DNA from 3 places in the Kroppenstedtia sanguinis genome. Region 2 is predicted to be linked to each of the others. Evidence: predicted binding sites of a transcription regulator. Region 2 holds the regulator's gene; each other region holds the start of a gene.
The links. The regulator LexA, encoded in region 2, represses DNA repair genes until DNA is damaged. The targets are predictions, from matches to a motif close to CGAACATATGTTCG.

Region 1 (2,271 bases), on a different contig from region 2:
CGCCTGGCTGCAATCATACTCAGACTGTTCAGACATATAGGAGATGGATTCCTTCTCCACATTAAAAAATTTTCGGACTAATGGAATAGACATCAACCCATCTGCCATCTTTCCGGGAATGGTGTAAGAGGGGGTCTTTCCACGCAGTTCTTCACAGATCATGCGGTACACCTCTCGGGCAGTATAGGGAGAAGGATCCGTCAGGTGGAAAGTCCGATGGGTAGCTTTTTCCGCATGAGCCAGGTAAACCGTCGCTTTCAAGATATAGTCCACGGGAACGATGTTGAATGGATTGTCCCCTTTTCCCACATAGGGAACGGGCAGATTCCTCATCCCATCCAGAAAACGCATCACAAAATACGGTCCGTCAAACTTGACCGTCTCCCCCGTTTGGGAATCACCTACCACTACCCCAGGGCGGATGATCGTATAGGGAACCTCCTGCAGAGCGGCCACCCGCTTTTCCGCTTCAAATTTCGTCGCCTCGTAGTGATTTTTAAAGCCCTGTCCACAGTCCAACTCATCCTCTTTGACGATTCCAGTTCGATCGCCGGAAACATACGCCGTGCTGAAATAGATATACCGTTTCAAGTGGTTCAGAGTGCCAACAAACCGGTTAACCTGCTCCGTCCCCGTCACATTGACTGTATAGGCCAAATCTTTGGGAACCGCCAGGTCATAAATCGCTGCCAAATGAAAGAAGTGAGTGATGCTCTCCCTCAGTATAGGCAATTCTTCCACCGACAACCCCAGATCTTCCTGGGTGATGTCCCCCACCAGGAGACGAACCCGCTCCTCCCTTTTCGTCAACTCCCGCGCCTTCTCCAACTGACTCGGATGAACGAGAAAGACAAAGGAAGCAGCAGGATCCCTCTCAGCCAGGGCACGGAACAGACGCCCGGCAATAAACCCTGGGTAGCCTGTCATCATATATTGACTGCTCATGAACCATTCCTCCTTTGCACGAGTTAAAAGATAGGCTCCCTTCTGGAAATCTTAATACTGTAAGCGCTTTAATGCAATATATTTTGATATTTCGGTATATTATGCAACCCTTTTTCCAACATTTGTAGATCATAATCGAATGTACGTTCGTGTATGATGATGCCAAGAGGTGATGGAAGAGTGAACCCTTTGCAACGTGGCAACAAACTATGGGAAGGACACCGGATGATCCTTCCTGAGCATGAACACCACTTGTGGCAAGAACGGCGCCGACAGGAAGAATATCGCCCTCCTGAGCTAGATCCCGATGCTTTGGAAGCGATCGGGCGCACTATTGAGCGTTCCTTCCTGGACCGGGAGCCGGTCCGGATCACCTATGCCAGCAAATACGGACCCCGGAGAACCGGCGGAACCGTGCTTAAAATCAATCCTATCGAAAGGTGGATTCTCCTCGGCAATGACGAAGAGCGCCAACTCATCCCCTTCCCCCTCATTCTGGATGCGGAAGAGGTTTGACCTTCATATGAAAAAGAAGCTGGAGGAGAACCGGCGTCGGCGGAGAAATAACAGGTGTTCACGACCTGACACTTTCAAACCTGTTAAAAAGCTCCAACATTCGGTGGCAGACTTTTCAGCGTGGAAAGGAGAACAAAAATGAAGGGACGGGGATGGTGGGACGGTACCATACCTAACCGACATGGAGTTGAAATAATGCTACTGAAAAACTACCTGAACACCCACTTTCCTTCACTACCTTTGCGACCACCTCTTTTCTATAACTGGAAGATCGGCATCCGATTTGAGTTGGGAGACCTCGAAGAAGAACTGAAGAATATATGAAACGTCAGGGCTGTTGATTAGCCATATTTTGGGTAGGGAGATCGTGTTCACCCACGCGACCGTTGCCATCCGGCAAGGAAGTGAAAACTGGCCGCTCCAAATCTTCCGATCGGGCAGGGGCAAAGCCTTACGGAAGTAACACAGGGAAGATGTTGCCCCTAAACGCCCTCCCTTCAGATTCTCCGCTGGGTAGGATGGCAAAGGTCGCTTTGGCAGCACACGACTCCCTTCCGCTACCCATTTTCTGGTTAATCAACAGCCCTGATGAAACGTGTATATCATCGGGCGATCACTCTCTTCAGGGAATTGCACCCAGAAGCGGACGATTTGATACTGGTCGCCAACGTCCGCCATGCCAATGAAAAAAATCTCTTGAACCGGAGAAAATTGAAAATATTTAATCACAGGGCTGTTGATGAACCATAAAGTGGATGATGGGAACGAAACGGCCCTTTCGCTCTCCCCATTGCCTCCATCATAAAATAT
Region 2 (2,271 bases):
GGAAGAATCCATTCATTCAGAAGACGTCGTCCATCGAATCGATTTTTCCTTTATCTATCATGATATCAAGCTGGTGAAGCTGGCCCTCTCCGACTCCACCAAAGATGATATCGTACCCGTTATTGTCCTTCATGCTATAGAAGGATTGGGAGATTTAAAAAAAGAGATCACCTATATCCGATACCGTTAGCCTTGCCCAAGAAGAGGCCCTTCAGTCGTTAGGGGCCTCTTCTTTGACGCTCATCGGAACCTTCAGTTTCTGACCGGGTAGGAGATCGCTTTCCTTCAATCCATTCACATCCCGAATCACTGTGATGGTCTCTCGCACATCCCGTCTCGGATCCCCGTGTTTTCTCGCCAGCCCCCACAAAGTATCCCCGGATTGGACTTGGATCACGCGATATGGAGTCTGCCCTTCCGCATTTCCCATCCCTTGAAACCAACAGCCGATGACGACTACGAGGGCAAGAGTTTCAACCACAAGAACGATTCGTCGGGTCCTGAACATGAGATCTCTCCCTCCGGAGGATGATGGTACAAGCTATGTGGATCCGGGTCCATTTATGATGGAAATGTATGTTCTGGCACGATTCGAACTGATGTTTGTTCTTTTGCCAAACATCATGTATACTTGTAGAAAATAACTCATCAGCGAAACCGGGAGCCAAGGAAAGGGGATGAGCCATTTGAGTCAATTGTCGTCACGCCAACAGGCCATCTTAGATTACATAAAACAGGAAGTGCGAGAAAAGGGATACCCCCCCTCCGTCCGCGAAATTGGGGAAGCGGTTGGACTAGCCTCCAGCTCCACCGTCCACGGACACCTCAATCGACTGGAAAAAAAAGGGCTGATTCGACGGGACCCCACTAAACCCCGGGCCATCGAAGTACTGGATCCAAATGATCTGATTCCCGATCTTTCCTCCCAGACGATGATGGTCCCTTTCGTTGGAAAAGTGACCGCTGGGGAGCCGATCACTGCCGTGGAAAATGTGGAAGAGTATTTTCCCGTTCCCCGTCGGATGGTCGGTCCGGATCATTCGGCATTTATCCTGTCTGTTCGTGGAGATAGTATGATCAACGCCGGAGTGATGGACGGGGATTATGTCGTAGTCCGTCAACAAAAAACGGCGAACAACGGAGACATGATTGTAGCTATGACCCCCGAGAACGAAGCAACCGTGAAGCGTTTCTACAAAGAGAAAGACAACATCCGACTACAACCTGAGAACGATACCATGGAACCGATCCGGCTACCGGAGGTGACCATCCTCGGCAAAGTGATCGGGGTGTTCCGGGAGCTGGAATGAAAAGACTCATCTAAGGGTACAAAAAAGACTCGGCCTGTAGGCCGAGTCTTTTTTGTTACTTCACACAAGAACGTTCTCCCATTTTTTCTGGATCCACTCTTTCCCCTCCACAAATCGCGCGACTAGCATCCCGGCGACAGTATCTCCCGCGCTGTTGACCATCGTCGCCACCGGATCCACTAAGGTCCCCAGGACAGCCAAGACGGGAAGGGCTTCCGGGGGAAATCCATACAGACTGACAATGAGGAGTTCACCTGTGAATCCCCCACCGGGAACTCCCGACATCACCATTCCGGAAAAGATGGCTACCAGGATCGCTGTCAAATAATCCTGGATATCATGGAAAGGCATCTGGAACAATCCGAACAAAAATGAGATCTTCAGAATGGCGCTCAAGCAAGAGCCATCCATATGGAGGGTGGCTCCCATCGGAATCACCATCTCCCGGATATCCGGGGGAACTCCGATTTTTCGTGACACTTCCAAGTTGATTGGGATCGATGCCACGCTACTACCGGTGGCCAATGAGGTGACTGCGGAGGGAAAAATGTTAGACCAAAATTTCCGGAAACCAATTTTTCCAGCTGCCACCCAAGCATACAAGCTGAAAAAAACTAAGAAATAAAGAACAGCTACAGGATAATAGACCGCGACTGCCTTTAAATAGGAACCCACCAGACTGGGGCCAAATTCCCCTACTAGAGAAGCGAAGTAAGATCCCAACCCCACCGGGGCAAACCACATAATCACCCCAACCAACTTGACCAGAACTTCAGACAAGGCTGCCAGTCCCCGAGCGACGGTTTTTCCGTTCTCTCCCGACATACTGACCGCCGTACCAAATAGTATCGCAAACAGAATCAAGGCGAGCATATTTTCCTTGGACAAAAGATCTTTGAAATCTGGAGCAGTCAGTGCCTGGACGATCTGCTCCGATAAAGTCAAGGAGTTTTCAGGACTC
Region 3 (2,271 bases), on a different contig from region 2:
AAATTTTACATTAAAAGGATCCCTTCTCTGCGCCTTCTCTTGGCAAGGATCAGGAATTACACTCTTCCACCTTGGTTTCTAGGAGAGAAGCAATCTCACAAAAAAGAGCGATATCTTCCTCATCTACACTTCGAACCGACATGCCCACAACAACCAGTTCTCCGATCAGGTGATGCCCCCGATAGAAAGGAACATAAACCTCCACCTGATCTCCCGTCTGTTCACGTACTACACTCCCTCTGGCCGCCGCCACACTGTGGAGGCCGCAACCAAAAGAGACTGCCGGCAGGAGGGAGCAAAAACCAGCACTGTAAAACTCCACGAACCGATATCCGGATACCAGGTATACCCCGGCATAACGATAGGCAGACACCTTTTCATACAGAACCTGCGGTACAAACCGATACAATCGTTCGATGGATCCTCCCAGCCGATCCGATACCACACCGATCTCCGCCCGGATTTCGTCCAGAAGATCTGCTTTCCGCATTTCCGATCCATCCCCCATTATTGGAGTAAACTACAGCTTAGCATAACTGTTTTCCTCACTCAACACACTTTTCTTATCAAAGCATCCCGCTCCGAGATAACATTTCAACGTACCCTCCCCCTTTCCCTCTCTTTTTATATAAATATTTCATATGGAAAAAATATTAAATTCCGTTTGCAAAGGAGCCAATATTTCAATCCTTCTGTCCATTGCTTCTCAAACATGCTAACATATAGGTGTCTCTCTTTTGTCAGAACCTCAATGTATTTTTCAGGAGGGTGAACACTTGAGCAAAAGTGCTTACATCAAGCTGGCCCAACCCGTCAGCCTGAATGAGGTGAAAGAAAAACTGGATCTTCTCATCGATGGCACCTCTCGTACAGGAGAACAACTGGGTTGGGATTATGCTTCCGCCGCCTTCCCCTACTCCGTAGAGGAAAAGACCACTTCCGACGGCAATCACTGGCTTCTGCTGAGAGGAAAGGAGTCCCACTTGTACAAATATCTCTTGATCGGGATAGACCCCGGCAAAGAAGAGGACCCAGCAAGCCCTCCCTCTATTCAGCTGGTGCTTCCCGATGGGGCCACACACGGAGATCACGCCAAAGCCAATGAATTTTGCCGTTTTCTGGCCAAATCATTTGCAGCCGAACTGCAACTGTTCAACGGACGTATCATGTATTCTCATCCACGCAAAACGTAACACCATCCGCAAAGGGATGGTGTTTTCATTTTTTCCCTCTTTTCATTTCAGTCGCGGAAGGATATCCTAAGGATAGGAACACAAGTTCGTGAACTTTTGAATCGCAAGGAGGGATTCAGGTGGGAAAAGGGGAACGAATTGTGCTATTGGCGGACATGAACGCTTTCTATGCCAGTGTGGAACAGGCTCTGGACCCGGCACTGCGGGAGCAGGCGGTTATTGTCTGCGGAGATCCCGAACGTCGCCACGGCATTGTACTAGCCGCTTCTTATGAGGCTAAAGCCCTGGGTGTAAAAACGGGCATGCCGGTCTCCCAGGCAAAAGAACTGTGTCCTACCGCCCGGTGTGTCCGCCCCCAGATGTCCACCTATGTTCAGGTGTCCGTGCGGATCATCGATATTCTGAAACAATTCTCCCCCCAGGTGGAGCCCTTCTCCATCGACGAAGCCTTTGTCGAGATGACCGGTTGCGAAGCCCTCTTCGGGGACGGACTCACAGCCGCCCGGAGAATTCAGCACCGCATCCACTCTGAAACAGGCATCCACTGTTCCATCGGCATCGGCCCCAATAAACTGCTCGCCAAAATGGCTGCCGACCTGAAAAAACCCCGAGGGTTAACCCTGTTAACCCCACAGGATGTTCCCAAACGCCTCTGGCCTCTTCCCGTTATTGAGCTGTTCGGGGTGGGAAGACGGATGGAAAGCCATTTTCACCGGATGGGAATCCGGACCATCGGCGACCTGGCCCGAGCCGACCCCGATCTGCTTCACCATCGGTTCGGTGTGATTGGCCGCGTGCTTCACCAATCCGCCCATGGCATCGATCACAGTCCGGTGGATCCTACCTCCCTCGACGGAAGCAAATCCATCGGGCATCAATTTACTCTCCCCCGAGACTACACGGAAGAAGGGGAACTTCGTCTGGTCCTTCGGGAGCTGGCGGAAGAAGTGGCCGGACGAACCCGAAAAGCCGGATATACAGGAAGAACTCTTTCCTTAACCCTCAAAGGATCCGATTTTCGATCGATTCACCGCTCTCTCACCATGCCCGACCCTTCCAACCTCGGGCGTCCGCTATT

Region 1: the regulator LexA is predicted to act here: its motif matches at 1,082-1,095, upstream of JOD24_RS03425 (YolD-like family protein).
Region 3: the regulator LexA is predicted to act here: its motif matches at 1,269-1,282, upstream of dinB (DNA polymerase IV).

Annotation. Positions count from the first base shown of each region.
Region 1 covers NZ_JBNPXF010000003.1:185,382-187,652, reverse strand. The annotation lists gene JOD24_RS03430 (SDR family oxidoreductase) at 1-945, opposite strand, end outside; gene JOD24_RS03425 (YolD-like family protein) at 1,126-1,461, shown strand; gene JOD24_RS03420 (DUF3885 domain-containing protein) at 1,600-1,785, shown strand; gene JOD24_RS03415 (DUF3885 domain-containing protein) at 2,050-2,211, shown strand.
Region 2 covers NZ_JBNPXF010000006.1:30,224-32,494, reverse strand. The annotation lists gene JOD24_RS05215 (hypothetical protein) at 1-190, shown strand, start outside; gene JOD24_RS05210 (LysM peptidoglycan-binding domain-containing protein) at 212-508, opposite strand; gene lexA (transcriptional repressor LexA) at 687-1,310, shown strand; gene JOD24_RS05200 (dicarboxylate/amino acid:cation symporter) at 1,371-2,271, opposite strand, start outside.
Region 3 covers NZ_JBNPXF010000005.1:60,116-62,386, reverse strand. The annotation lists gene JOD24_RS04545 (hypothetical protein) at 50-490, opposite strand; gene JOD24_RS04540 (DUF1885 family protein) at 777-1,193, shown strand; gene dinB (DNA polymerase IV) at 1,313-2,271, shown strand, end outside.